DNA from 4 places in the Neobacillus sp. B4I6 genome. Region 3 is predicted to be linked to each of the others. Evidence: a T-box and tRNA genes for the amino acid it is inferred to sense, from the RefSeq annotation. Region 3 holds a T-box; the other regions hold tRNA genes.

Region 1 (7,316 bases), 850 kb from region 3:
TATGGATCATCTTTTTGGCTGCTTCGAGCAAGGTCTCTTCAGGATTTATTGTAATAATATTTGGCATTCTAGTCATGATGACACTGACAGGCAATTCATTTAGATTTTGATTTCCTAGTGATGCTCTGAGCAAATCCTTACGGGAAACAACCCCTGCTAGATGTCCTTTTGTATCAACCGCATAAAGTGTGCCCACATCCTCTAAAAAGAGCTGCACGATCGCATCATACACGGAGGTTGATTTCTCAACGACAATTGGATGGGCTTTATAATCCGTTACCTTTTGGTGGATAAACCTTTTAGCCTGTTGCTTTGCTTCAAAGCTTTCATTAAAAAAATAACCTACTCGCGGCCTTGCATCTAAGTTACCTGACATCGTTAAAATGGCAAGATCGGGTCTTAGTGCAGCTCTTGTTAATGAAAGCTTCTCTGCGATGTCTTTTCCTGTAATGGGCCCGTTTTGTTTAACAATCTGGAGGATTTCATCCTGACGTTTAGATAATTTAATAATTACCCCCCCCTTATCTACATTAAATATGTTATATTCAATAGATTCATTATAAATGTGTTATACTTATTTGTATATAGTATATTACATTATGTTATAAACCGAAACAATAAGTTTTATTTTTTTACAAAATATTAAACTATTTTTTTAATAAGGAGCCCAAACAAGTTAATCCCGCCGCATGCGACGAAAGAGGCAAAATAAAAAAAGGCAAAAAAAATTCCAAGCATATACTTGGAATTTTTTTTGCCTTTTTGACAGGGGCAGTAGGAATTGAACCCACACTGAAGGTTTTGGAGACCTTAGTTCTACCTTTAAACTATGCCCCTAAACATGGTGGAGGGGGACGGATTCGAACCGCCGAACCCGGAGGGAGCGGATTTACAGTCCGCCGCGTTTAGCCACTTCGCTACCCCTCCACATATAAAAAATAATAAAACTGGAGGAGGAAGAGGGATTCGAACCCCCGCGCGGTGTTACCCGCCTGTCGGTTTTCAAGACCGATCCCTTCAGCCAAACTTGGGTATTCCTCCATGGAAAAAGAAAATCATATAATAGTATTTTGGTAGCGGCGAAGGGAGTCGAACCCCCGACCTTTCGGGTATGAACCGAGCGCTCTAGCCAGCTGAGCTACACCGCCAAAAAAATTATATTATTAAGGTGGAGTCTAGGGGGATCGAACCCCTGACCTCCTGCGTGCAAAGCAGGCGCTCTCCCAGCTGAGCTAAGACCCCAAAATATTCTGCAATAAAGAATGGTCGGGAAGACAGGATTCGAACCTGCGACCCCTTGGTCCCAAACCAAGTGCTCTACCAAGCTGAGCTACTTCCCGATAATATGACGCACTGGGCGCTATATTTGATGTTTTAAATTACCTTCGATAAAACATGGTGCCGAGGACCGGAATCGAACCGGTACGGTAGTCACCTACCGCAGGATTTTAAGTCCTGTGCGTCTGCCAGTTCCGCCACCCCGGCACTGTTTGGAGCGGAAGACGGGATTCGAACCCGCGACCCCCACCTTGGCAAGGTGATGTTCTACCACTGAACTACTTCCGCTTATATGGATGTTTTTTTCTAACGCAAAAAACTTTGGTGCGGGTGAAGGGAGTCGAACCCCCACGCCTTGCGGCGCCAGATCCTAAGTCTGGTGCGTCTGCCAATTCCGCCACACCCGCATAGTAAAAGAAAAATGGTGGAGGATGACGGGCTCGAACCGCCGACCCTCTGCTTGTAAGGCAGATGCTCTCCCAGCTGAGCTAATCCTCCATATAATACCGCCTGGCAACGTCCTACTCTCACAGGGACGCGTGTCCCAACTACCATCGGCGCTGAGAAGCTTAACTTCCGTGTTCGGTATGGGAACGGGTGTGACCTTCTCGCCATTGCTGCCAGACTTGTTTTTTGAGGTATCATTCCCTCAAAACTAGATAATGCAGAAGAAGTTTGTAAAACTGAGTGTGCCTTATAAATTGGTTAAGTCCTCGAACGATTAGTATCAGTCAGCTCCACATGTTACCACGCTTCCACCTCTGACCTATCAACCTGATCATCTTTCAGGGTTCTTACTAGCTTGCGCTATGGGAAATCTCATCTTGAGGGGGGCTTCATGCTTAGATGCTTTCAGCACTTATCCCGTCCGCACATAGCTACCCAGCGATGCCCTTGGCAGAACAACTGGTACACCAGCGGTGCGTCCATCCCGGTCCTCTCGTACTAAGGACAGCTCCTCTCAAATTTCCTGCGCCCACGACGGATAGGGACCGAACTGTCTCACGACGTTCTGAACCCAGCTCGCGTACCGCTTTAATGGGCGAACAGCCCAACCCTTGGGACCGACTACAGCCCCAGGATGCGATGAGCCGACATCGAGGTGCCAAACCTCCCCGTCGATGTGGACTCTTGGGGGAGATAAGCCTGTTATCCCCGGGGTAGCTTTTATCCGTTGAGCGATGGCCCTTCCATGCGGAACCACCGGATCACTAAGCCCGACTTTCGTCCCTGCTCGACTTGTAGGTCTCGCAGTCAAGCTCCCTTGTGCCTTTACACTCTGCGAATGATTTCCAACCATTCTGAGGGAACCTTTGGGCGCCTCCGTTACTCTTTAGGAGGCGACCGCCCCAGTCAAACTGCCCACCTGACACTGTCTCCCACCCCGATCAGGGGTGCGGGTTAGAATTTCAATACAGCCAGGGTAGTATCCCACCGACGCCTCCACGCAAGCTAGCGCTCACGTATCTCAGGCTCCTACCTATCCTGTACAAGCTGTACCAAAATTCAATATCAGGCTACAGTAAAGCTCCACGGGGTCTTTCCGTCCTGTCGCGGGTAACCTGCATCTTCACAGGTACTATAATTTCACCGAGTCTCTCGTTGAGACAGTGCCCAGATCGTTACGCCTTTCGTGCGGGTCGGAACTTACCCGACAAGGAATTTCGCTACCTTAGGACCGTTATAGTTACGGCCGCCGTTTACTGGGGCTTCGATTCAGAGCTTCGCGTGAGCTAACCCCTCCTCTTAACCTTCCAGCACCGGGCAGGCGTCAGCCCCTATACTTCGCCTTGCGGCTTCGCAGAGACCTGTGTTTTTGCTAAACAGTCGCCTGGGCCTATTCACTGCGGCTCTTCGAGGCTATTCACCTCAAAAAGCACCCCTTCTCCCGAAGTTACGGGGTCATTTTGCCGAGTTCCTTAACGAGAGTTCTCTCGCTCACCTTAGGATTCTCTCCTCGCCTACCTGTGTCGGTTTGCGGTACGGGCACCTTTTATCTCGCTAGAGGCTTTTCTTGGCAGTGTGGAATCAGGAACTTCGGTACTAAATTTCCCTCGCTATCACAGCTCAGCCTTATGCGAGAAGCGGATTTGCCTACTTCTCAGCCTAACTGCTTAGACGCGCATATCCAACAGCGCGCTTACCCTATCCTCCTGCGTCCCCCCATTGCTCAAACGATAAAGAGGTGGTACAGGAATATCAACCTGTTGTCCATCGCCTACGCCTTTCGGCCTCGGCTTAGGTCCCGACTAACCCTGAGCGGACGAGCCTTCCTCAGGAAACCTTAGGCATTCGGTGGATGAGATTCTCACTCATCTTTCGCTACTCATACCGGCATTCTCACTTCTAAGCGCTCCACCAGTCCTTACGGTCTAGCTTCGACGCCCTTAGAACGCTCTCCTACCACTGACATCTAAGATGTCAATCCACAGCTTCGGTGATACGTTTAGCCCCGGTACATTTTCGGCGCAGAGTCATTCGACCAGTGAGCTATTACGCACTCTTTAAATGGTGGCTGCTTCTAAGCCAACATCCTGGTTGTCTAAACAACTCCACATCCTTTTCCACTTAACGTATACTTTGGGACCTTAGCTGGTGGTCTGGGCTGTTTCCCTTTTGACTACGGATCTTATCACTCGCAGTCTGACTCCCACGGATAAGTCTTTGGCATTCGGAGTTTGTCTGAATTCGGTAACCCGATGAGGGCCCCTAGTCCAAACAGTGCTCTACCTCCAAGACTCTTACTACGTGAGGCTAGCCCTAAAGCTATTTCGGAGAGAACCAGCTATCTCCAAGTTCGATTGGAATTTCTCCGCTACCCACACCTCATCCCCGCACTTTTCAACGTGCGTGGGTTCGGGCCTCCATCCAGTGTTACCTGGACTTCACCCTGGACATGGGTAGATCACCTGGTTTCGGGTCTACGACCACATACTCATACGCCCTATTCAGACTCGCTTTCGCTGCGGCTCCGTCTCTTCAACTTAACCTTGCATGGGATCGTAACTCGCCGGTTCATTCTACAAAAGGCACGCTATCACCCATTAACGGGCTCTAACTACTTGTAGGCACACGGTTTCAGGAACTATTTCACTCCCCTTCCGGGGTGCTTTTCACCTTTCCCTCACGGTACTGGTTCACTATCGGTCACTAGGGAGTATTTAGCCTTGGGAGATGGTCCTCCCTGCTTCCGACCGGATTTCTCGTGTCCGGCCGTACTCAGGATCCACTCAGGAGGGAACGAAGTTTCGACTACAGGGTTTTTACCTTCTATGACGGATCTTTCCAGATCGCTTCATCTACCCCGTTCCTTTGTAACTCCATGTTGAGTGTCCTACAACCCCAAGAGGCAAGCCTCTTGGTTTGGGCTATGTCCCGTTTCGCTCGCCGCTACTCAGGGAATCGCGTTTGCTTTCTCTTCCTCCGGGTACTTAGATGTTTCAGTTCCCCGGGTATGCCTTCCATACCCTATGTATTCAGGTAAAGATACTGTTCCATTACGAACAGTGGGTTCCCCCATTCGGAAATCTCCGGATCAAAGCTTACTTACAGCTCCCCGAAGCATATCGGTGTTAGTCCCGTCCTTCATCGGCTCCTAGTGCCAAGGCATTCACCGTGCGCCCTTTCTAACTTAACCTAAAAGGTTTGTTTCTTCTTATTAAATAAGAAATTGGCATTGACTCGGTTCTTACATTGACTTCTTCATTACGATTATCTAGTTTTCAAAGAACGATTAAAAAAAGCTTTGAGAGAATTGTACTCTCAAAACTAAACAAACAAAGATCGTGTCACAAACTGTTTGTCTGGCTCACAGGTCCAGCTTTATCCTTAGAAAGGAGGTGATCCAGCCGCACCTTCCGATACGGCTACCTTGTTACGACTTCACCCCAATCATCTGTCCCACCTTAGGCGGCTGGCTCCTTGCGGTTACCCCACCGACTTCGGGTGTTACAAACTCTCGTGGTGTGACGGGCGGTGTGTACAAGGCCCGGGAACGTATTCACCGCGGCATGCTGATCCGCGATTACTAGCGATTCCGGCTTCATGCAGGCGAGTTGCAGCCTGCAATCCGAACTGAGAATGGTTTTATGGGATTGGCTAAACCTCGCGGTCTTGCAGCCCTTTGTACCATCCATTGTAGCACGTGTGTAGCCCAGGTCATAAGGGGCATGATGATTTGACGTCATCCCCACCTTCCTCCGGTTTGTCACCGGCAGTCACCTTAGAGTGCCCAACTGAATGCTGGCAACTAAGATCAAGGGTTGCGCTCGTTGCGGGACTTAACCCAACATCTCACGACACGAGCTGACGACAACCATGCACCACCTGTCACTCTGTCCCCCGAAGGGGAAAATCCTATCTCTAGGAGTGTCAGAGGATGTCAAGACCTGGTAAGGTTCTTCGCGTTGCTTCGAATTAAACCACATGCTCCACCGCTTGTGCGGGCCCCCGTCAATTCCTTTGAGTTTCAGCCTTGCGGCCGTACTCCCCAGGCGGAGTGCTTAATGCGTTAGCTGCAGCACTAAGGGGCGGAAACCCCCTAACACTTAGCACTCATCGTTTACGGCGTGGACTACCAGGGTATCTAATCCTGTTTGCTCCCCACGCTTTCGCGCCTCAGCGTCAGTTACAGACCAGAAAGCCGCCTTCGCCACTGGTGTTCCTCCACATCTCTACGCATTTCACCGCTACACGTGGAATTCCGCTTTCCTCTTCTGCACTCAAGTCCCCCAGTTTCCAATGACCCTCCACGGTTGAGCCGTGGGCTTTCACATCAGACTTAAAGGACCGCCTGCGCGCGCTTTACGCCCAATAATTCCGGACAACGCTTGCCACCTACGTATTACCGCGGCTGCTGGCACGTAGTTAGCCGTGGCTTTCTGGTTAGGTACCGTCAAGGTACCGGCAGTTACTCCGGTACTTGTTCTTCCCTAACAACAGAGCTTTACGACCCGAAGGCCTTCATCGCTCACGCGGCGTTGCTCCATCAGACTTTCGTCCATTGTGGAAGATTCCCTACTGCTGCCTCCCGTAGGAGTCTGGGCCGTGTCTCAGTCCCAGTGTGGCCGATCACCCTCTCAGGTCGGCTACGCATCGTCGCCTTGGTGAGCCGTTACCTCACCAACTAGCTAATGCGCCGCGGGCCCATCTGTAAGTGTCAGCCGAAACCGACTTTCAGCTTTTCCTCATGAGAGGAAAAGGATTATCCGGTATTAGCACCGGTTTCCCGGTGTTATCCCAGTCTTACAGGCAGGTTGCCCACGTGTTACTCACCCGTCCGCCGCTAACCAACAGGAGCAAGCTCCAATTGATCCGCTCGACTTGCATGTATTAGGCACGCCGCCAGCGTTCGTCCTGAGCCAGGATCAAACTCTCCAAGAAAGTTGATTAGCTCATTTTGTTACGTTGGCTTAGTTTCTTAATTGAAACTAAAAGTTTTTGTTTGTTTGCACGATTTTGTTTGTTTAGTTTTCAAAGAACAAATCTATTATTCTTGTTTGTCAACCAATCAAGCGATTAGCGACTCTTATTATTCTAGCATAACACTTTTTTAATGTCAACTTCATTCGAAATAATTTCTTACATCTCTTAAACTAGTTATTCCGTAGCAGCGACAATGAATATCATACTACCCCATCACTAATTCGTCAACCATTTCTTTTCGATTTTTTATAAATTGGCTGTGTTAAACTTGGCTGTTGATTTCCGCTTCAGGCGCTTCACTCCAATCAACATGTGCCAAAATCAACAATGAGCTTTAACATAGCCATAAATTATATAGCACTTTGTAATGGGAAAGCCAGAAAAGATTATTAAATAGGTTTAGATAAGAATTAATAGGAAAAAATATACTTTAGTATTCCGTTCTTATAATAAAGGAGATGACTATAAATTGAGTATGAAAAAAGACGATGAAAGTGGATTGATTACTCCTGTGGAACAAGAGCAAAATCAATCGGTTTTGGATGAGAAATTGCCTGAATTTGATGTGATTGGAACCGCACTTAACGATGTTTAATTCGAAAACCCTTTGCAAA
Region 2 (7,316 bases), 5.5 Mb from region 3:
AGGGGATCTTCCACAATGGACGAAAGTCTGATGGAGCAACGCCGCGTGAGCGATGAAGGCCTTCGGGTCGTAAAGCTCTGTTGTTAGGGAAGAACAAGTACCGGAGTAACTGCCGGTACCTTGACGGTACCTAACCAGAAAGCCACGGCTAACTACGTGCCAGCAGCCGCGGTAATACGTAGGTGGCAAGCGTTGTCCGGAATTATTGGGCGTAAAGCGCGCGCAGGCGGTCCTTTAAGTCTGATGTGAAAGCCCACGGCTCAACCGTGGAGGGTCATTGGAAACTGGGGGACTTGAGTGCAGAAGAGGAAAGCGGAATTCCACGTGTAGCGGTGAAATGCGTAGAGATGTGGAGGAACACCAGTGGCGAAGGCGGCTTTCTGGTCTGTAACTGACGCTGAGGCGCGAAAGCGTGGGGAGCAAACAGGATTAGATACCCTGGTAGTCCACGCCGTAAACGATGAGTGCTAAGTGTTAGGGGGTTTCCGCCCCTTAGTGCTGCAGCTAACGCATTAAGCACTCCGCCTGGGGAGTACGGCCGCAAGGCTGAAACTCAAAGGAATTGACGGGGGCCCGCACAAGCGGTGGAGCATGTGGTTTAATTCGAAGCAACGCGAAGAACCTTACCAGGTCTTGACATCCTCTGACACTCCTAGAGATAGGAATTTCCCCTTCGGGGGACAGAGTGACAGGTGGTGCATGGTTGTCGTCAGCTCGTGTCGTGAGATGTTGGGTTAAGTCCCGCAACGAGCGCAACCCTTGATCTTAGTTGCCAGCATTCAGTTGGGCACTCTAAGGTGACTGCCGGTGACAAACCGGAGGAAGGTGGGGATGACGTCAAATCATCATGCCCCTTATGACCTGGGCTACACACGTGCTACAATGGATGGTACAAAGGGCTGCAAGACCGCGAGGTTTAGCCAATCCCATAAAACCATTCTCAGTTCGGATTGCAGGCTGCAACTCGCCTGCATGAAGCCGGAATCGCTAGTAATCGCGGATCAGCATGCCGCGGTGAATACGTTCCCGGGCCTTGTACACACCGCCCGTCACACCACGAGAGTTTGTAACACCCGAAGTCGGTGGGGTAACCGCAAGGAGCCAGCCGCCTAAGGTGGGACAGATGATTGGGGTGAAGTCGTAACAAGGTAGCCGTATCGGAAGGTGCGGCTGGATCACCTCCTTTCTAAGGATAAAGCTGGACATATGAGCCAGACAAAACAGTTTGTTTGATTGACGTTTCTTGTTTGTTTAGTTTTGAGAGTGCAATTCTCTCAAGACACTTTCGTTCTTTGAAAACTAGATAATCGTAATGAAGAAGTCAATGTAAGAACCGAGTCAATGCCATTTTAGTTTTCTCTCTTATGTAAGTAAGAGAATAACCTTTTAGGTTAAGTTAGAAAGGGCGCACGGTGAATGCCTTGGCACTAGGAGCCGATGAAGGACGGGACTAACACCGATATGCTTCGGGGAGCTGTAAGTAAGCTTTGATCCGGAGATTTCCGAATGGGGGAACCCACTGTTCGTAATGGAACAGTATCTTTACCTGAATACATAGGGTATGGAAGGCATACCCGGGGAACTGAAACATCTAAGTACCCGGAGGAAGAGAAAGCAAACGCGATTCCCTGAGTAGCGGCGAGCGAAACGGGACATAGCCCAAACCAAGAGGCTTGCCTCTTGGGGTTGTAGGACACTCAACATGGAGTTACAAAGGAACGGGGTAGATGAAGCGACCTGGAAAGGTCCGTCATAGAAGGTAAAAACCCTGTAGTCGAAACTTCGTTCCCTCCTGAGTGGATCCTGAGTACGGCCGGACACGAGAAATCCGGTCGGAAGCAGGGAGGACCATCTCCCAAGGCTAAATACTCCCTAGTGACCGATAGTGAACCAGTACCGTGAGGGAAAGGTGAAAAGCACCCCGGAAGGGGAGTGAAATAGTTCCTGAAACCGTGTGCCTACAAGTAGTTAGAGCCCGTTAATGGGTGATAGCGTGCCTTTTGTAGAATGAACCGGCGAGTTACGATCCCATGCAAGGTTAAGTTGAAGAGACGGAGCCGCAGCGAAAGCGAGTCTGAATAGGGCGTATGAGTATGTGGTCGTAGACCCGAAACCAGGTGATCTACCCATGTCCAGGGTGAAGTCCAGGTAACACTGGATGGAGGCCCGAACCCACGCACGTTGAAAAGTGCGGGGATGAGGTGTGGGTAGCGGAGAAATTCCAATCGAACTTGGAGATAGCTGGTTCTCTCCGAAATAGCTTTAGGGCTAGCCTCACGTAGTAAGAGTCTTGGAGGTAGAGCACTGTTTGGACTAGGGGCCCTCATCGGGTTACCGAATTCAGACAAACTCCGAATGCCAAAGACTTATCCGTGGGAGTCAGACTGCGAGTGATAAGATCCGTAGTCAAAAGGGAAACAGCCCAGACCACCAGCTAAGGTCCCAAAGTATACGTTAAGTGGAAAAGGATGTGGAGTTGTTTAGACAACCAGGATGTTGGCTTAGAAGCAGCCACCATTTAAAGAGTGCGTAATAGCTCACTGGTCGAATGACTCTGCGCCGAAAATGTACCGGGGCTAAACGTATCACCGAAGCTGTGGATTGACATCTTAGATGTCAGTGGTAGGAGAGCGTTCTAAGGGCGTTGAAGCTAGACCGTAAGGACTGGTGGAGCGCTTAGAAGTGAGAATGCCGGTATGAGTAGCGAAAGATGAGTGAGAATCTCATCCACCGAATGCCTAAGGTTTCCTGAGGAAGGCTCGTCCGCTCAGGGTTAGTCGGGACCTAAGCCGAGGCCGAAAGGCGTAGGCGATGGACAACAGGTTGATATTCCTGTACCACCTCTTTATCGTTTGAGCAATGGGGGGACGCAGGAGGATAGGGTAAGCGCGCTGTTGGATATGCGCGTCTAAGCAGTTAGGCTGAGAAGTAGGCAAATCCGCTTCTCGCGAAGGCTGAGCTGTGACAGCGAGGGAAATTTAGTACCGAAGTTCCTGATTCCACACTGCCAAGAAAAGCCTCTAGCGAGATAAAAGGTGCCCGTACCGCAAACCGACACAGGTAGGCGAGGAGAGAATCCTAAGGTGAGCGAGAGAACTCTCGTTAAGGAACTCGGCAAAATGACCCCGTAACTTCGGGAGAAGGGGTGCTTTTTGAGGTGAATAGCCTCGAAGAGCCGCAGTGAATAGGCCCAGGCGACTGTTTAGCAAAAACACAGGTCTCTGCGAAGCCGCAAGGCGAAGTATAGGGGCTGACGCCTGCCCGGTGCTGGAAGGTTAAGAGGAGGGGTTAGCTCACGCGAAGCTCTGAATCGAAGCCCCAGTAAACGGCGGCCGTAACTATAACGGTCCTAAGGTAGCGAAATTCCTTGTCGGGTAAGTTCCGACCCGCACGAAAGGCGTAACGATCTGGGCACTGTCTCAACGAGAGACTCGGTGAAATTATAGTACCTGTGAAGATGCAGGTTACCCGCGACAGGACGGAAAGACCCCGTGGAGCTTTACTGTAGCCTGATATTGAATTTTGGTACAGCTTGTACAGGATAGGTAGGAGCCTGAGAAGCCGGAGCGCTAGCTTCGGTGGAGGCGTCGGTGGGATACTACCCTGGCTGTATTGAAATTCTAACCCGCACCCCTGATCGGGGTGGGAGACAGTGTCAGGTGGGCAGTTTGACTGGGGCGGTCGCCTCCTAAAGAGTAACGGAGGCGCCCAAAGGTTCCCTCAGAATGGTTGGAAATCATTCGCAGAGTGTAAAGGCACAAGGGAGCTTGACTGCGAGACCTACAAGTCGAGCAGGGACGAAAGTCGGGCTTAGTGATCCGGTGGTTCCGCATGGAAGGGCCATCGCTCAACGGATAAAAGCTACCCCGGGGATAACAGGCTTATCTCCCCCAAGAGTCCACATCGACGGGGAGGTTTGGCACCTCGATGTCGGCTCATCGCATCCTGGGGCTGTAGTCGGTCCCAAGGGTTGGGCTGTTCGCCCATTAAAGCGGTACGCGAGCTGGGTTCAGAACGTCGTGAGACAGTTCGGTCCCTATCCGTCGTGGGCGCAGGAAATTTGAGAGGAGCTGTCCTTAGTACGAGAGGACCGGGATGGACGCACCGCTGGTGTACCAGTTGTTCTGCCAAGGGCATCGCTGGGTAGCTATGTGCGGACGGGATAAGTGCTGAAAGCATCTAAGCATGAAGCCCCCCTCAAGATGAGATTTCCCATAGCGCAAGCTAGTAAGAACCCTGAAAGATGATCAGGTTGATAGGTCAGAGGTGGAAGCGTGGTAACATGTGGAGCTGACTGATACTAATCGTTCGAGGACTTAACCATATTTTTAAGGCACACTCGTTTTACAAACTTCTTCTGCATTATCTAGTTTTGAGGGAATGATACCTCAAAAAACAAGTCTGGCAGCAATGGCGAGAAGGTCACACCCGTTCCCATACCGAACACGGAAGTTAAGCTTCTCAGCGCCGATGGTAGTTGGGACACGCGTCCCTGTGAGAGTAGGACGTTGCCAGGCTTACCCTTTGGGTTTATTTTTTTGCCAACATTAAATATGGCCCCTTGGTCAAGCGGTTAAGACACCTCCCTTTCACGGAGGTAACACGGGTTCGAGTCCCGTAGGGGTCACCATATTTGGAGGATTAGCTCAGCTGGGAGAGCATCTGCCTTACAAGCAGAGGGTCGGCGGTTCGATCCCGTCATCCTCCACCATATTTACCTTTCATACTTTACGCCGGGGTAGCTCAATTGGTAGAGCAACTGACTTGTAATCAGTAGGTTGGGGGTTCAAGTCCTCTCGCCGGCACCATTTTTCTTTCATCTTATGATGAGCCATTAGCTCAGTTGGTAGAGCATCTGACTTTTAATCAGAGGGTCGAAGGTTCGAGTCCTTCATGGCTCACCATTTTAAATGAATATGCGGGTGTGGCGGAATTGGCAGACGCACCAGACTTAGGATCTGGCGCCGCAAGGCGTGGGGGTTCGACTCCCTTCACCCGCACCATTTAATTTTCATATGCGGAAGTAGTTCAGTGGTAGAACATCACCTTGCCAAGGTGGGGGTCGCGGGTTCGAATCCCGTCTTCCGCTCCAATTGTTTTAAGCCGGGGTGGCGGAACTGGCAGACGCACAGGACTTAAAATCCTGCGGTAGGTGACTACCGTACCGGTTCGATTCCGGTCCTCGGCACCATTTAAGTTCATTAATTTCATATGCGCCCTTAGCTCAGCTGGATAGAGTGTTTGACTACGAATCAAAAGGTCGGGAGTTCGAATCTCTCAGGGCGCACTTTAACGGGAAGTAGCTCAGCTTGGTAGAGCACTTGGTTTGGGACCAAGGGGTCGCAGGTTCGAATCCTGTCTTCCCGACCATTCTTTACTTATAACTTTATGGGGCCTTAGCTCAGCTGGGAGAGCGCCTGCTTTGCACGCAGGAGGTCAGCGGTTCGATCCCGCTAGGCTCCACTTATTCGGAGGAATACCCAAGTTTGGCTGAAGGGATCGGTCTTGAAAACCGACAGGCGGGTCATACCGCGCGGGGGTTCGAATCCCTCTTCCTCCTCCATATTTTTTATTAAAATAAATGATTTCTATTGTCGCGGGGTGGAGCAACGAGCATTGCTTCATGAATAATCTGCGAGTTGTATCAATCGAGCTGCTGCTTGCATATGCTTTCTGAGATTGATACAGTCCATGGAAAATTGAGCATGGACAAAACTTTATAATTTCTATTGTCGCGGGGTGGAGCAGTCTGGTAGCTCGTCGGGCTCATAACCCGAAGGTCGCAGGTTCAAATCCTGTCCCCGCAATATGGTCCGGTAGTTCAGTTGGTTAGAATGCCTGCCTGTCACGCAGGAGGTCGCGGGTTCGAGTCCCGTCCGGACCGCCATTTTTATCCCAGTAGGTTAACTACTGTTATTATAGATTTTTTTTTTTTTAGAAAAATATATATTCTAGGCTCAGTCGGTAGAGCAGATTGTTTACATCACTGAAAAACATCTGCGGCAATCTGCGAGAAAGTACGTGAGTTCTTTCGAGCAAAGGACGTGCAGAATTAAGTTTAGGAAACCATCCTAATTACGGCTCAGTAGCTCAGTCGGTAGAGCAAAGGACTGAAAATCCTTGTGTCGGCGGTTCGATTCCGTCCTGAGCCATCGTTAAATTTAGAACTCTATTAGTCTTATATGGAGGGGTAGCGAAGTGGCTAAACGCGGCGGACTGTAAATCCGCTCCCTCAGGGTTCGGCGGTTCGAATCCGTCCCCCTCCACCATAGTAGTTAGGCAGCATAGCCAAGTGGTAAGGCAGAGGTCTGCAAAACCTTTATCCCCGGTTCAAATCCGGGTGTTGCCTCCAAATTTTTAATGCGGGTGTAGTTTAGTGGTAAAACCTCAGCCTTCCAAGCTGATGATGAGAGTTCGATTCTCTTCACCCGCTCCAAATTGGGCCTATAGCTCAGCTGGTTAGAGCGCACGCCTGATAAGCGTGAGGTCGATGGTTCGAGTCCATTTAGGCCCACTATACTAATTTATATTTTATTATTCCGCAGTAGCTCAGTGGTAGAGCTATCGGCTGTTAACCGATCGGTCGTAGGTTCGAGTCCTACCTGCGGAGCCACTTTTTTAAACCGAAGGGACGGTTCGCTTGTTCCTTTTTTATACAAACCACCTTTTAAAAAAGATTTTATTTTTTAAAGGTGGTTTTTCTGCGTCTAATAGAGATAAAATTCCTACAGATAGGAACTAACTACAAAATTATGGATACTTACTACATATTTTGGGGAATTTACAACACCTGTACGGATACTTACAACATAATTACAGACACTTACTACATATTTAATAAAACTTACGACATTTGCTGGATAAAAATTGGTAATTCGTTTAAGGCAGAAGATATTTACTACCTATTTTTGGTGACTTATACCGCCGCAGTAATAGGTATAGCCACGATTCCTGGTTCAGCAATTAATCATGGCTCCTTTTTAAAAGTGTCATGTTGAGGACAGTTTTCGACATTCTTCACAGGCATTTGGAGTACTAAATCTAGTAATGGAGCGGTCTGAGGCTACTTTTAATTAAACGTTTGGATAGTATCAAAAAGCCGTGATTTTCATAGAATCATGGAGGTTTGGGAGAAACTGATCTGTTTTTGTAGAAAGGTGGGTTATTTCCTGCGGAATGTTCAAACGCATCTCGACAATCTACATGCAAGAGTTGTAAGGAAATTCTTTTATTTCAGTACTTCCAGCTATTTCAATCAAACGTTTAATTAGTATAGCTTATAGGGTATTTAGTTGAAAGAGTGTCGTTTCGTGACG
Region 3 (7,316 bases):
CCAAAGGCTGGGTGATTGATCGTGCCGCACTGCTTTTAGATAGGTTGAGCTATGGCTTTATCAACGTGGGTGGTGATATCCGCATTTTCGGCACGTTGCCACGGCCATTAAATATCGGGATCGAGAGTCCATTTGCCGAACCAACGATGATTTCTTCGATTCAGGTTCAAAATGGGGCGCTTGCGACGTCCACAACCATGAAAAGAACATGGCGGATCAATGGAGAGTGGACGCATCATTTGATTGATACTCGAACAGGAAAACCTAGTAAAAGTAAGATTGTATCGGCAACAGTGACAGCCCCTACTGCTTTGGAAGCTGACGTTTGGGCAAAAACGGTTCTTTTACTTGGTAAACAGGCTGGTCAAGAGTGGATAAATAGAAAAGGTGTCCAGGCTGTGTTAATTACTAAAGACGGAGATATTTGGGGAGGAGGAGAGTAACTTGGAAATGTTTGAATGGTATATGATCCGCGCTACAGGTTTGGTAGCTTACCTTTTACTTTACTTGTCTGTCATCATTGGACTATACTCTCAAGTTCAGAAAAAGCGAAAACAAAAGGTCACTTCTTCCCTATTTTTGCATGAATCACTGTCTAATTGGGCCCTTTATCTTGTGGGTGGCCACGTTGGATTTTTACTAATCGATTCATATATCTCGTTACAATGGGTAGAGATACTCATTCCGTTTAATACGGACTATAAGCCCTTGCCAATGGCGCTTGGCGCACTATCCCTTTATTTCTTAATTATGACGATCGTTACCTCTAAAGCACGAAAAAAAATAGGCTATCAAAAATGGCGGAAATTACATGCATTGAATCCGATTCTATATATATTCGTTACGATACATGGTTTATTGATTGGTACAGATATTCAAGGAGCCGTACTTGCTGCAGTCAATATCCTGCCGATTATCCTTTTAGGAGGTATGTTGATGAAAGAAAAACCTAAGGTTGGGATTACTCACTAACAAAGAAAAGGGCTTATTTTCATAAAAAAAAAAACCGATTCCATCGTGGAATCGGTTATTCTGTATATTCTGTTTCTCCAGTCCATGCGAGCATGCCGCCAACCATATTTCTTACCTTATAGCCCTGTTCCTGTAGATAATAGCAAACATTCCCACTGCGGGCACTTGAGCGGCAAATAAAAATATATTCCTTATCCTTGTCAAAATAGTCGAGATTAGCAGGAATGTCGCCCATGCGAATATGCTTAGCCCCTGGTACCATCCCGAATACTACTTCTTCATTTTCCCTTACGTCTACAAGCTCAAGTTTTTCCCCTGCCTCAAGCTTCTTTTCTAATTCTTCTGGTGTAATCGTTTGAATTTCTTCCATCTAGTCCATCCCCTTCAGGAAAACAGCCCCAAGAAAGGGGCCGTTCTTTTAATTTGCTACAATATTAACAAGCTTTCCTGGAACTGTAATTACCTTGCGAATTGTTTTTCCTTCAATTTGTTCCTTTATATGCGCATCTTCCATCGCAATGCCTTCAAGTGACTCTTTGCTTGCATCTGTTGGTACCATAAGTTTTGTCTTTACTTTACCATTTACCTGGATGACAATTTCAACTTCTTCATCCACTAGTTTTGCCTCATCATATGCAGGCCATGCTTCGTAAGTTATCGTTTCACTGTGTCCCAACTTCTCCCAAAGCTCCTCAGCGATATGCGGGCAAACAGGTGCAAGCAATTTAACGAATCCTTCAATATACTCTTTTGGAAGTACAGTTGCCTTATAGGCTTCATTAATGAATACCATCATTTGTGAAATGGCCGTGTTAAACCTCAAACCTTCATAATCCTCAGTCACTTTTTTCACGGTTTGATGATACACTTTTTCCAAACTAGAGGTTTCTTCATTTGCTTGAATCCTTGGATTTAATTCTCCATTTTCCTCAACCAATAAACGCCAGATCCGATCTAAGAAGCGGCGGGAACCATCCAACCCATTGGTCGACCAAGCAATCGATGCATCAAGCGGTCCCATGAACATTTCATACAAGCGAAGGGTATCAGCACCGTGGCTGCCAACGATATCATCAGGGTTTACTACATTCCCTTTTGATTTACTCATTTTTTCATTTCCTTCGCCTAAAATCATTCCTTGGTTAAATAGCTTTTGGAATGGTTCTTTGGTAGGAACCACACCGATATCATACAAGAATTTGTGCCAGAAACGCGCATAAAGTAAATGTAATACCGCATGTTCGGCACCGCCAATGTAGATATCAACAGGAAGCCAATGATTTAACTTTTCCTGTGAAGCAAGTGCTTGATCATTTTTCGGATCAATATAACGTAAATAATACCAGCAGCTGCCTGCCCATTGCGGCATTGTGTTCGTTTCGCGGCGTCCCTTTTTACCTGTTTCCGGATCCACAACATTCACGAAATCAGAAATAACTGCAAGTGGTGATTCTCCTGTCCCTGAAGGACGAATTTCAGTGGTTTTTGGTAACATCAGTGGAAGCTGGTCTTCCGGAACTGCTGTCATTGAACCATCTTCCCAATGGATAATCGGAATTGGTTCACCCCAATAACGTTGACGGCTGAACAACCAATCTCTTAGGCGGAAGGTTACTTTCTTCGTTCCTATCCCTTTTTCTTCTAACCAAGCAATCATTTTTTGAATGCCTTCCGTTTTATCCAAGCCATTTAAAAATTCAGAGTTAATATGTTCACCATCGCCTGTGTAGGCTTCTTTGTCAATATCACCACCAGCGACAACTGCTTTAATAGGAAGGTTAAATTCTTTTGCGAATTCATAGTCACGCTCGTCGTGTGCAGGAACCGCCATAATCGCACCAGTTCCATAGCTTACTAACACATAATCAGCAATCCAAATTGGCATTTTCTCTCCATTGGCAGGATTGATGGCATAGGCGCCAGTAAATACGCCTGTTTTCTCTTTGGCAAGATCCGTACGTTCTAAATCGCTCTTCGTTTTAACTTTGTCTAAATAGGCGTCAACCGCAGCACGCTGTTCAGCTGTTGTTATTTTTTCAACAAAGGAATGTTCAGGTGCAAGCACGGCATACGTAGCACCAAATAAAGTATCAGGGCGAGTAGTGAAGACAGTGAATGTCTCCTCATGTCCTTCGATTGAGAAGGTAACTTCCGCACCTTCTGAACGGCCGATCCAGTTGCGCTGCATTTCCTTCAAGCTTTCAGGCCAATCAAGTTCTTCAAGGTCTTCCAGTAAACGGTCACCGTATGCGGTGATTCTTAACATCCACTGCTTCATCGGACGACGTTCAACTGGGTGCCCGCCGCGTTCACTTTTGCCATCAATGACCTCTTCATTTGCTAGTACCGTTCCAAGTGCAGGGCACCAGTTTACCGCTACTTCATCAATGTAAGCTAGACCTTTTTCAAATAGTTTTAAGAAAATCCATTGGGTCCATTTGTAGTATTCAGGGTCAGTCGTATTGACTTCACGATCCCAATCATACGAGAATCCTAATGATTTAATTTGCCGGCGGAATGTATTGATATTCTGTTTTGTAAATTCCGCTGGATCGTTACCCGTATCCAATGCGTATTGTTCCGCTGGTAGGCCGAACGCATCCCAGCCCATTGGATGAAGAACATTGTATCCCTGCATCCGCTTTAAGCGGGAAAGAATGTCGGTTGCTGTGTAGCCTTCAGGGTGTCCAACGTGCAGTCCTGCCCCTGACGGATATGGAAACATATCTAAAGCGTAAAATTTTCTTTTATCAAATTCTTCGCTTGTTTTAAATGTTTTTTCTTCTTCCCATTTCTTTTGCCACTTTTGTTCGATTTGATTATGGTCGAAACTCATAATGCTCTTCCTCCTAAAAAAAAATAAAAAACCCCTCATCCCAAAAAGGGACGAGAGGATTGTATGTATCTTCCCGCGGTACCACCCACATTAGTGCTGACTGCACTCGCTTCATTCATCCTTAACGCGGAAAACGGCAAGCCTTACTATTCCTTCACGCTTGCAACTCAAAGGCGAGTTCATGATGTACCCGGTTGACTTCCACCAGCCGTCAACTCTCTATTTGCGGGTATGAATCATTACTACTCCTGATCACTGTCTTTTCAATATTAATATAAAGTATTACGGTTATTGTATTAAATTTTCATTAAGTATGCAACCCAAACAATCGCCTAGATTCATGATAGACAAAATATCCACCTTTTAAACAAAAAAACAGTGGGAGCATATGAACCCCCACCGTCCTCCCCACACGGACAAATCCTATATTTGTCCATGGATGGTGCCTGACACCATTTTCGTTTTTAAACTTCGATCATATAGTAATGTTGTTATGATTGCGATTAGGAATAACACAATCAAAACTATGAATAGTGCTGACATGTTATACATGTCGACGATCATTCCTCCCATTAAGGGTCCAACCATTCTTCCACCTGTTGCTGTACTGTTGACGATTCCTTGGTAGAAGCCTTCACGGCCCTTTGGGGCTAAGTCGAAAGCAACTGTAGGCACAGCCGGCCAGATGAACATTTCACCGATTGTTAGGATGATCATCCCGACAAGAAATCCTGAGAATACCGTTGCCTTCCCTGCGACTAAAAATGAAACAATAAAAATACCAATGCCAATAATCATTTGTAGTTTGAGTGAGGCGGTTAGATGTTTCAACACACTATTTAAAAGCGGTTGACCAACGACAATGAGGGCTCCGTTTATCGACCATAATAAACTATATTGCGTTAAAGAGATATGGATTTCCTGTGTATACGACGCAATCGTCGTTGGCCATTGTACATAGGCAACCCAGCACAGCAAATAACCTGTGCACAGTATCAATAAGGCATACAGATTTTTTCTGTTCGTAACGGTTGGAACATTTATATCGATCGTTCCTTGTTTTCCTGAATCCACTAAGATTCCCTTATAGCCAAATACCGCTATGAGTAAAAAGAGGACGTACATGACTGTATTTGCAAGGAAAATTAGTTGAAAGGAATGAGCTGCAACAATCCCTCCAAGAGATGCACCCAAGGCTACTCCAAGGTTTTGGGCAACATAAATGGCGTTAAAGGCTTTACGCCCGCCTTCTTTCCAAACTGACCCTGCCATGGCATACATCGATGGAAAAATAATTCCCGTACCAAATCCAATAATGATTTGGAAGACAATATATGCTAGCCAGCCGTGCCAGAATGTTAAGCCAATAAGGGCTGCAAGCGTAATACTAATTCCTAAAATAATAGATTTGTAACCACCAATTTTATCGAATAGGCTTCCGCCATAAAGGTTTCCGATCACACTAGCGGCGGAATTTAACATTAAAACAATTCCAGCTACGGATAAGGACTTCCCTAAATGGTCGTGAATATAGATTGTATTTAAAGGCCATAAAAATGAAGAGCCTGTTACATTAACGATCATTCCAATTATTAAGAGCCATAAGGCACGTGGCATAAAAAACGCCCCTTCACATTTCACTTTTCAATTTCCAAAGATTTATTCTAATGCTTTTTCAAGTGGGGTGCAATTCTTTTTCTTTTCCATATTAAGGAGGCTATGATACGGCGTATAAGATAGAAAATTCGTGAAATCTGGAATAACTCTGTAGATTCTAAAGCTGATTCCGCCAAACTGGGCCGGGATGCCGCCAACTTTTGAAATTATTCCGCCAAACTACGATTCGATTTCGCCAAGCTTGCCATTTATTCCGCCAAATCCACGTTTATTCCGCCAAACCCTTTTTAAGTTACCTTTTTTATGAATATTATCGACCAGGACTCTATATGTTTTAGGATCAGCTCACTTCTTTGGGATTCCGCCAAACTGGGCCGGGATTCCGCCAAATCTCGAACTTATTCAGCCAAACTCCGTTTTGATTCCGCCATCCGTTCCATTTATTCCGCCAAATCCACGTTTATTCCGCCAAACCCTTTTTAAGTTACCTTTTTTATGAATATTATCGACCAAGACTCTCTCTGTTTTAGGATCAGCTCACTTCTTTGGGATTCCGCCAAACTGAGCCGGGATTCCGCCAAATCTCGAACTTATTCCGCCAAACTCCGTTTTGATTCCGCCATCCGTTCCATTTATTCCGCCAAATCCACGTTTATTCCGCCAAACCCTATAATTCAATTCCGACATTACTTGAATCGATAATTCCTCCCACACTTAAAATGCTTCTATTTTCAGCAAAGCTCTTAGCGGGAAATAGAAAGGCAAGGATTATACTGACAATCAATATGTATTTATTCATATAATTACTTCCTTTCACCACAAGGTAAAAAATGTGAATTCGATCACATAAAGTTCAAAAAAGGGAGGTTTTAGGCGAACCATTCTTATGCCGTATTTATCGAACAAAAAGTAAGATTTTGAGATAAATTTTGTTAATCCATACCTTATTTAAACCATGATATAAAAGGGGAAACTGTGACGGCACATCACAAATTAAACAACACTTGTTACCAAATTATGAACGAGGTTTTCCTTCTATTTTCAAGGTGCTTTTGTTGAAAAATTAGTATTTCAAGTGATTTTTAACACTTTTTAGTAATTTTCCGGTATATTATTCGCGAAAAAAAAGGAGCCCTCAATGAAAAAAAATGAGGGTTCCTTCTGTATTTTTAGGAGGACTGGTCTTTTTCTTGGTGAAATTTGGATTTCACGGGCTGCCCGCCTGTTTTTTCATAGTTCTTCTTTGCTTGTTTTACAAGATCGAAATCTTGTCCGAGTTCCAGATCTTGATTATTAATTCCATTCCGCGTTTTCTGTTCAGGGTTTTGTTGCTTGGAACGCTTTTTCAAAGATTTTCCCCCTCTAGAATCATTGTGTTCTGAAGCTGCTGAAGCTGGAGTCTCATTCTATGGAGTTGGTCCCTTTGCTGCGAATTAGCACTTTGGGCCATTTTAGCAATGTCCAGATAAGTATCTTCAAGCTGTTGCAGTGCCTTTGTGTAATCATCATCATTATAATGCTCTTGAAGGCTGCTTTGTTTGTACTGTTCCTCGGCATAGCGAATTGCATCCTCAACCTGCTGCATTAAGTTGTCCATTGAGTCGCGAGTAGCCATCTTTAGAACCCCCTTCTGTAATAACTCAATCCCCTTGAATCTATAGAAGCATAATGCTTCATTTCTTATTGTGTTCTCCATTCTTTTTCCTATAACATAAACAGTTGGATAAATTTTACCAACCCTGTCCGTTAATAATTACATTTGGATAAGCTTGTCATATCGTGATAAAATTGATGTTATGTCTTTTACTTTTTATAAAGGAGGTTTTCTGATTGATTCAGACTAGACCTTTTCCATATGCTTCTGATGATAAACGTTACCATACATGGAATT
Region 4 (7,316 bases), 3.6 Mb from region 3:
AATGACCCTTCCCACCGTAGCTTTTCTTCTTCTTCGCGATACATCTCGATTTTTTTTAGAATATCCATAAGGCCCTCCCCCTGTAGGTTAATCAGAGACGATTAATATACTCTATGCTGATAAGCTTTTGAACATGCGTACCATTCCAAGTAGCGTCTATCTTTTTTGTATTAATAAAAAGAATCTCCCTCTTTTCATTTTTATAAGATAGGCTATAATAAAACTATATGTGTGATAAAAATGAAAAATGTATGACGAAGGAGGATTACATAAATATGAACACTTTCATCGTTTGTTTAGTAATGGTCACGTTTTTAGCGGCAATCTTCACATCGGGTTATAATGACAAACCAGGTTCTTCAAAATAAAAAAACTGCCAATCGGCAGTTTTTTTATTTAAGATTAAGTTTATTTTTTTGAACAAACTCCTTCATATACATTCTACTCTTCCTATCAAGCATAGTGGCTATTTGGTCAGTCCAGCGGTCCTTTCTTTTCCCATTGGTCCGCTCTTCATAGTAGGAAGAAATCAATTCATCATATTTTTGCAGTTGACTAAGATAAACTTCAGAGTTTTGTTGATATTCATCTTCATGGTAAACATGCTCATACGGGAGCCTAGGTTTTTTGTCTGTCAATTTGGTTGGAACTCCAACAGCTAGTCCGAACAAAGGAATAACCCGCTCGGGTGTCTTTAAAAGCTTTTTAACTTCTTCTAGGTTATTGCGAATTCCACCTATGTAACATATTCCTAACCCAAGCGATTCCGCTGCAATCGCTGCATTTTGTGCAGCTAAAGAAGCATCTATTAGAGCAACCATGAACTTTTCAGTACTTTCGATAGATGGAGTAACATCTTTTTGTTCCTTCTCCCCAATAATGGTGTGACGATAAAGATCGGCGCAAAAAACAAAAAAGTGACCATTTTTTTCAACATATTCTTGGTTACCAGCAATCTCAGCTAATTTTTTCTTTTTCTCTTTGTCCTTAACACCAATAATAGAGTAGGCTTGAATAAAACTTGATGTTGCCGCTGCTTGGGCACTAGTAACAATCGTTTTGATTTGTTCATCTGTTAATGGCTTGTCCTCAAAATGACGAAGGGAGCGATGATTAAGAATTGTTTTGATAACTTCATTCATGACAAACTTCCTTTCATTTCATCAAAAGGAGGCCCGATAGGACCTCCTTTTATTATTTTAAATGTGCATAGTTTTGCTGACGAAGTGCTTCATAAATAAGAATGGCAGCTGTATTGGATAAATTTAAGGAACGAATATTTTCATTCATAGGGATCCGCAAACTGACGTCTTTGTTATTTTCAATAACATCTTTCGGAAGTCCTGTCGTTTCCCGTCCAAAGATAAAATAGTAATCTTTGCTTGAATTACTATAATCAAAGCTGCTAAAAGGCTTTTGACCAAATTTTGTGATATAAAAAAAATCACCGCCAGCATTCTTTTCATAAAAGTCATCAAGTGAATCATAGTAGACAATATTAACGTGTTGCCAATAATCCAAACCTGCTCTTTTTAACATTTTGTCATCGGTCGAAAAACCTAATGGACGGATTAAATGTAAATTGGTATCTGTTCCGGCGCATGTTCTTGCTATATTTCCTGTATTAGAAGGAATCTGTGGCTGATATAATACTACATTTATTGACACGTTTCTCACCTCGATAAAAAACTCTACATGCCATTATACCACTATGATTTATCCTTTCAATAATGATGCATTTTTAACCCAGAATCGTATAAAACTTATATTTTATTTTAGGTGTGTAGGCAGATGAATCTTCATATGCCCAATACCTCATTCGGCTATTATAGGTATGGGCGTTCACTAACGGCATTCCATGTGCATCCTTACCCGTAACAATTGTATTATGATTAAATCGTCCATCCCCTTCAAAATCGTAACAAATAACATCACCTAATAATAATTGATCAGGACTGCTGACTTCCCGTGCCCGTAAACCACTTTTAGAATGTGCAAAATAAAGCTTAAATGAGTGTGCCACCGCCCAACTGTAGCTCCAATTCTTATTTTGGAGCCACCACCCTGTGCTCCGATTTGGATAGCCTCTCATCGGCGCTTCGCCCGTATGGAGGCATTGTGAAATAAAGTTGGTGCAATCATTCTCAAATTTTTTGTAGGCAGGATTGTAGCTATTCCACCAGCGTTCCGCATATTGTACAGCTTTTAAGCGGTTGTATTGAAAGCTTAATCGTTCATCACTATCCTCAAAGCTCTGTGTAATTGGTACTTGATAAGGCTCTTGATAATCATAAGGGTTGATTTCCTCATCCATCACTAAAGCCTCTTTATAAAACTTAGCTAATCTTTCTTCGACTTCTTCCTCCATGTAAAGAATACCTTTTTGTTTAATTAAATATTGATAATGAGCATGATATTTTACTGTTTGAAATTCATCCTCTTCATTTCTTTCTATGATTCTGCCGGCTGCTTTTACTTTGACAATTTCTGCAGACCTTTTTGACAATGCACTTTGTTTTATTTCAGCCTTTGGAAAAAATACTTTATGTGTTCTTTTATCGGAGACAAATTGATTTACTCTTTTATCAAATAAATCTTGTATCAAATGAAGCATATTTCTCACCCCTTTCTCTCATACATATGAGAGAAGACAGGATTTCAATCAAAAAAAATGAGCAAACCCTTGAGTTCACTCATTTTTACCTATAATAACTTAAACCTTTTTCTATTTCATTTTGTACTTCCAGATCGGTTTCAAGCTCTTGAGCTTTTTTTAAGGCAGCAAAAGCAGTTTCACCGCCAATTTTCCCAAGGGCCCAGGCAGCTGTTCCTCTTGATACTGGGCTTCCCTCATTTTCTAATACATCCACTAATTCGGGAATTGCTGTTATATCCTTAAAATGGGCAAGCGCGATAATCGCATTCCGTTGAATCGGCTTTTTCCCTCGCCATGAACCAGCAACGTAACCAAATTTAGCTTTAAATTCCCGATTACTTAATTTTAAGATTGGCTTTAGTAACGGTTTGGCAATATCAGAATCTGCTTCAAGTTCCTCATGGAAATGAAAATTCTTCCCTTTGTTAACCGGACATGCTGTTTGGCAAGAATCACAGCCATAGACGCGGTTACCAATTTTGTCTCTAAACTCATCTGGGATAAATGTTTTTGTTTGTGTTAAATAAGAAATACAGCGCTGTGCATTAATTTGTCCACCTTGTATAAGTGCCCCTGTTGGACAAGCATCCAAACACTTTGTGCATGACCCGCATTGATTTTCAATTGGTGTATCTGGTTCAAAAGGGATACTGGTAATCATTTCCCCAAGATAAACATATGATCCGAACTCCGGTGTAATAATGGAACAATTTTTTCCGCTCCAACCAATTCCAGCACGCTCGGCCACAGCGCGGTCTGAGAGTTCTCCAGTGTCAACCATCGATTTTAACCTAGCTTCTGGCATTTTTGCAGAGATAAACTCCTCAAGTTTGTGCAGCCGGTCCTTGAGAACATGATGATAGTCGAGACCCCAAGAGGCCCTGCTGAAAATCCCTCTTCTCTCACCCTTTTTACTCTCAACACGGTAATTCATTTTGGAAGGGTAAGCAATGGCAATGGAAATGATCGAACGAGGTTCCTCTAGTAATAATGAAGGGGTCACTCTCTTCTCTATATCTGGTTCTTCAAATCCTGATTGGTATTTGAGTTCCTGTTGCCTTATTAATCGGTTTTTCAATTTAGTGAACGTGTCTGCGGTTGTGAAACCAATTTTATCGATTCCAATTTCTTTACTATAGGCGATGAGTTCTTCCTTTAAGTTTAGGACATCCATTTGATCCCCTCCTTCCCTAGAAGTCATTTATTTTAATAATTGGCTCGTTATATTATTAGATGCGCATCTATTTATGATAAACTATTTTCAATGAATTTTGGAGGTGGAATGGTTGGAAATTCAACTCTCACAGGAATTATTTGAGCAAATACCTAACTTTAAGCTGGGGATAATTGAATATAAAGATATTATGGTCGGGGAATCGCAGCAAATGATAAAAGGAAGACTCCAGCTTTTCCAAGAATCTATTTATTTTGATTTAGAAAATAAAAATGTTACTGAACTCTCTGGCATTCAGGAATGGCGTACTATTTTTAAAAAAATCGGTAAAGACCCGAACAGGTATCGACCCTCAGTAGAGGCGTTATACAGGAGAGTACAAAAACAAAATTACCTTACTTCCGTTCAGAGTGCGATTGATATAAATAATTTTTTCTCTTTACAATATCAAGTACCAATCGGAATATATGACCTGAATCTCATAAAGGGACGGGTGAGCATTCGGTTGGGAACGGTGGGTGAGGAATATACCGGATTGAATGGGCGAATAAATTCTTTAAATCGTCTAATTGTATCTTGTGATGAACTGGGTCCATTTGGAAGCCCATTCGTCGATTCTGATAGAACACCAGTAACTTTTGCTACTAAAAATGCCCTGCAAATTATTTATTTGAGGCCTTCAACCGACGTTGAAAACGCGATGAAACTAACAGAATCTTTAATGAATATGTTTACAAAATTACATGGAGGAGATGCTTCCTTCCAAATCCTTAGGTGTCCATAGGGCATCTTTTTCTTTGTATAGAAAAAAACGCAATGCATCGTTCTCTTATGTAACGATACACTGCGTTAGTTAATATGTATGGAGCGGGTGATGGGAATCGAACCCACTACATCAGCTTGGAAGGCTGAGGTTTTACCAGTAAACTACACCCGCATTAATAAGTGACAAATTTTTGAATCATCAACTGACCTTTTCTATATTACACACTATTTTTAGTATCGTCAAGGGAAAAACGCAAATTTTGTCGAATTTATTTAAGAGTGGTGCATTATTTTGGGAAAGAAACAAGAATTTTAGTTTGACAGTCTTCATAAAAGATTATGGAGATTATGGATTATACCATTAGTCTGTTTTCGTCAATAATGATGTAATTATAAAGGAGATGCTCATTAAAATTGATATTTTGTGTAAAATTACACTTCATTATCTGGAATTTTTTGATTGATTTAACGATTTAGTATTCAATGGGCGAATTTTATGAGCAACAATCTTTTAGAAAAGAACAAAATAAAATTTAGTCAAAAAAAAGTTGCTCATATTTTTATGAGCAACTTTCTTATTAAAACAAATTGATACCGGTGATCGGGGTCGAACCGATACTCCTCACGGAACACGATTTTGAGTCGTGCGCGTCTGCCAATTCCGCCACACCGGCGCGTATAAAATTGTTTTGATAAAGCAATGCCGAGGACCGGAATCGAACCGGTACGGTAGTCACCTACCGCAGGATTTTAAGTCCTGTGCGTCTGCCAGTTCCGCCACCCCGGCAAAATCTAATTACCTGTTTTAATCCATACCTAGCAAATGTTTTATGGAGGCGGCAACCGGATTCGAACCGGTGGTAAAGGTTTTGCAGACCTCTGCCTTACCACTTGGCTATGCCGCCATATACATTGGAGCGGAAGACGGGATTCGAACCCGCGACCCCCACCTTGGCAAGGTGATGTTCTACCACTGAACTACTTCCGCAAATTGGCTGGGCTAGCTGGATTTGAACCAACGCATGTCGCAGTCAAAGTGCGATGCCTTACCGCTTGGCTATAGCCCAATGTTATTCTAATTATTTAATAATCATATTATGGGGCGACTGATGGGAATCGAACCCACGAATGCCTGAACCACAATCAGGTGCGTTAACCACTTCGCCACAATCGCCACAATATAATTGGCAGGGGTAGTAGGAATTGAACCCACACCAAAGGTTTTGGAGACCTTCGTTCTACCTTTAAACTATACCCCTATAAATGGTGGAGGGGGACGGATTCGAACCGCCGAACCCGGAGGGAGCGGATTTACAGTCCGCCGCGTTTAGCCACTTCGCTACCCCTCCACATATTATATTCACTGTGTAACTTCTGGTGCCGGCGAGAGGACTTGAACCCCCAACCTACTGATTACAAGTCAGTTGCTCTACCAATTGAGCTACCCCGGCGTAAAGTTTGGTATATTATTTGATTTATCCACGCTGTCCTAGTTATCGTCATCCTGACCTCAGGAAGCTTATACAAGCAGCAACTCGGTCAGTATGCTGAAGATAATTTAGGAAGCATATTCGGTTTTGCTCTACCAATTGAGCTACCCCGGCAAGTTTTTTAATATAAATGGTGGCTCAGGACGGAATCGAACCGCCGACACAAGGATTTTCAGTCCTTTGCTCTACCGACTGAGCTACTGAGCCATAATAGTTTGCCAAATGAAAATGGCGGTCTGGACGGGACTCGAACCCGCGACCTCCTGCGTGACAGGCAGGCATTCTAACCAACTGAACTACCAGACCAATTGCGGGGACAGGATTTGAACCTGCGACCTTCGGGTTATGAGCCCGACGAGCTACCGGACTGCTCCACCCCGCGACAATAATAATAATAATCTAATTTGAAAATATGGTGGAGGATGACGGGCTCGAACCGCCGACCCTCTGCTTGTAAGGCAGATGCTCTCCCAGCTGAGCTAATCCTCCACAAATCAATGGTGACCCCTACGGGACTCGAACCCGTGTTACCTCCGTGAAAGGGAGGTGTCTTAACCGCTTGACCAAGGGGCCATATCTTTTAAAAAAATTATGGCGGAGAGCAAGGGATTTGAACCCTTGAGACAGGGTTACCCGCCTACACGATTTCCAATCGTGCTCCTTCGGCCACTCGGACAGCTCTCCATAATGGCTCCGCAGGTAGGACTCGAACCTACGACCGATCGGTTAACAGCCGATAGCTCTACCACTGAGCTACTGCGGAATAATAGTATTACAGCCTGGCAACGTCCTACTCTCACAGGGACGCATGTCCCAACTACCATCGGCGCTGAGAAGCTTAACTTCCGTGTTCGGTATGGGAACGGGTGTGACCTTCTCGCCATAATTGCCAGACCATTTATTCGACACTATTTTATTATAATGTCTTTTTCATATTTTTCAAGAGGAAAATTATTTTTTTTTCATTCCCTCAAAACTAGATAATGCAGAAGAAGTTTGTAAAACGAGTATGCCTTATAAATTGGTTAAGTCCTCGAACGATTAGTATCAGTCAGCTCCACATGTTACCACGCTTCCACCTCTGACCTATCAACCTGATCATCTTTCAGGGTTCTTACTAGCTTGCGCTATGGGAAATCTCATCTTGAGGGGGGCTTCATGCTTAGATGCTTTCAGCACTTATCCCGTCCGCACATAGCTACCCAGCGATGCCCTTGGCAGAACAACTGGT

The links. A T-box is a leader RNA that pairs with one kind of tRNA and senses whether it is charged. The one in region 3 lies ahead of leuS (leucine--tRNA ligase), so its partner is inferred to be a tRNA-Leu.
Region 1: it encodes a tRNA-Leu, which carries the amino acid that the T-box ahead of leuS (leucine--tRNA ligase) is inferred to sense. The anticodon was not compared.
Region 2: it encodes a tRNA-Leu, which carries the amino acid that the T-box ahead of leuS (leucine--tRNA ligase) is inferred to sense. The anticodon was not compared.
Region 4: it encodes a tRNA-Leu, which carries the amino acid that the T-box ahead of leuS (leucine--tRNA ligase) is inferred to sense. The anticodon was not compared.

The regions. Positions count from the first base shown of each region.
Region 1 is NZ_JBNPWB010000002.1:1,042,914-1,050,229, reverse strand. It holds gene QF028_RS07265 (helix-turn-helix transcriptional regulator) at 1-511, opposite strand, end outside; tRNA gene QF028_RS07260 (tRNA-Trp) at 767-837, opposite strand; tRNA gene QF028_RS07255 (tRNA-Tyr) at 843-927, opposite strand; tRNA gene QF028_RS07250 (tRNA-Ser) at 949-1,041, opposite strand; tRNA gene QF028_RS07245 (tRNA-Met) at 1,072-1,148, opposite strand; tRNA gene QF028_RS07240 (tRNA-Ala) at 1,170-1,242, opposite strand; tRNA gene QF028_RS07235 (tRNA-Pro) at 1,264-1,340, opposite strand; tRNA gene QF028_RS07230 (tRNA-Leu) at 1,397-1,485, opposite strand; tRNA gene QF028_RS07225 (tRNA-Gly) at 1,492-1,566, opposite strand; tRNA gene QF028_RS07220 (tRNA-Leu) at 1,601-1,685, opposite strand; tRNA gene QF028_RS07215 (tRNA-Val) at 1,701-1,776, opposite strand; rRNA gene rrf (5S ribosomal RNA) at 1,787-1,903, opposite strand; rRNA gene QF028_RS07205 (23S ribosomal RNA) at 1,980-4,915, opposite strand; rRNA gene QF028_RS07200 (16S ribosomal RNA) at 5,111-6,660, opposite strand; gene QF028_RS07195 (hypothetical protein) at 7,172-7,297, shown strand.
Region 2 is NZ_JBNPWB010000002.1:5,710,993-5,718,308, forward strand. It holds rRNA gene QF028_RS30350 (16S ribosomal RNA) at 1-1,186, shown strand, start outside; rRNA gene QF028_RS30355 (23S ribosomal RNA) at 1,390-4,324, shown strand; rRNA gene rrf (5S ribosomal RNA) at 4,401-4,517, shown strand; tRNA gene QF028_RS30365 (tRNA-Glu) at 4,556-4,630, shown strand; tRNA gene QF028_RS30370 (tRNA-Val) at 4,636-4,711, shown strand; tRNA gene QF028_RS30375 (tRNA-Thr) at 4,733-4,808, shown strand; tRNA gene QF028_RS30380 (tRNA-Lys) at 4,829-4,904, shown strand; tRNA gene QF028_RS30385 (tRNA-Leu) at 4,919-5,003, shown strand; tRNA gene QF028_RS30390 (tRNA-Gly) at 5,018-5,092, shown strand; tRNA gene QF028_RS30395 (tRNA-Leu) at 5,103-5,191, shown strand; tRNA gene QF028_RS30400 (tRNA-Arg) at 5,214-5,287, shown strand; tRNA gene QF028_RS30405 (tRNA-Pro) at 5,294-5,370, shown strand; tRNA gene QF028_RS30410 (tRNA-Ala) at 5,391-5,463, shown strand; tRNA gene QF028_RS30415 (tRNA-Ser) at 5,471-5,563, shown strand; tRNA gene QF028_RS30420 (tRNA-Met) at 5,734-5,807, shown strand; tRNA gene QF028_RS30425 (tRNA-Asp) at 5,811-5,887, shown strand; tRNA gene QF028_RS30430 (tRNA-Phe) at 6,080-6,152, shown strand; tRNA gene QF028_RS30435 (tRNA-Tyr) at 6,185-6,269, shown strand; tRNA gene QF028_RS30440 (tRNA-Cys) at 6,279-6,352, shown strand; tRNA gene QF028_RS30445 (tRNA-Gly) at 6,363-6,436, shown strand; tRNA gene QF028_RS30450 (tRNA-Ile) at 6,441-6,514, shown strand; tRNA gene QF028_RS30455 (tRNA-Asn) at 6,539-6,613, shown strand.
Region 3 is NZ_JBNPWB010000002.1:189,042-196,357, reverse strand. It holds gene QF028_RS02775 (FAD:protein FMN transferase) at 1-443, shown strand, start outside; gene QF028_RS02770 (ferric reductase-like transmembrane domain-containing protein) at 451-972, shown strand; gene QF028_RS02765 (rhodanese-like domain-containing protein) at 1,028-1,342, opposite strand; gene leuS (leucine--tRNA ligase) at 1,391-3,808, opposite strand; T-box leader at 3,852-4,073, opposite strand; gene QF028_RS02755 (MDR family MFS transporter) at 4,232-5,425, opposite strand; gene QF028_RS02750 (hypothetical protein) at 5,963-6,139, opposite strand; gene QF028_RS02745 (glycogen biosynthesis protein GlgD) at 6,595-6,774, opposite strand; gene QF028_RS02740 (YtzC family protein) at 6,771-7,040, opposite strand; gene QF028_RS02735 (TIGR01212 family radical SAM protein) at 7,256-7,316, shown strand, end outside.
Region 4 is NZ_JBNPWB010000002.1:3,838,531-3,845,846, forward strand. It holds gene QF028_RS21100 (PrkA family serine protein kinase) at 1-68, opposite strand, end outside; gene nfsA (oxygen-insensitive NADPH nitroreductase) at 393-1,142, opposite strand; gene trmL (tRNA (uridine(34)/cytosine(34)/5-carboxymethylaminomethyluridine(34)-2'-O)-methyltransferase TrmL) at 1,195-1,668, opposite strand; gene QF028_RS21115 (amidase domain-containing protein) at 1,742-2,614, opposite strand; gene queG (tRNA epoxyqueuosine(34) reductase QueG) at 2,700-3,830, opposite strand; gene QF028_RS21125 (B3/B4 domain-containing protein) at 3,943-4,614, shown strand; tRNA gene QF028_RS21130 (tRNA-Gly) at 4,694-4,767, opposite strand; tRNA gene QF028_RS21135 (tRNA-Leu) at 5,188-5,269, opposite strand; tRNA gene QF028_RS21140 (tRNA-Leu) at 5,297-5,382, opposite strand; tRNA gene QF028_RS21145 (tRNA-Cys) at 5,427-5,500, opposite strand; tRNA gene QF028_RS21150 (tRNA-Gly) at 5,509-5,583, opposite strand; tRNA gene QF028_RS21155 (tRNA-Gln) at 5,588-5,662, opposite strand; tRNA gene QF028_RS21160 (tRNA-His) at 5,694-5,769, opposite strand; tRNA gene QF028_RS21165 (tRNA-Trp) at 5,781-5,854, opposite strand; tRNA gene QF028_RS21170 (tRNA-Tyr) at 5,860-5,944, opposite strand; tRNA gene QF028_RS21175 (tRNA-Thr) at 5,971-6,046, opposite strand; tRNA gene QF028_RS21180 (tRNA-Phe) at 6,217-6,292, opposite strand; tRNA gene QF028_RS21185 (tRNA-Asp) at 6,315-6,391, opposite strand; tRNA gene QF028_RS21190 (tRNA-Met) at 6,394-6,467, opposite strand; tRNA gene QF028_RS21195 (tRNA-Val) at 6,499-6,574, opposite strand; tRNA gene QF028_RS21200 (tRNA-Glu) at 6,584-6,658, opposite strand; tRNA gene QF028_RS21205 (tRNA-Ser) at 6,678-6,769, opposite strand; tRNA gene QF028_RS21210 (tRNA-Asn) at 6,774-6,848, opposite strand; rRNA gene rrf (5S ribosomal RNA) at 6,863-6,979, opposite strand; rRNA gene QF028_RS21220 (23S ribosomal RNA) at 7,107-7,316, opposite strand, start outside.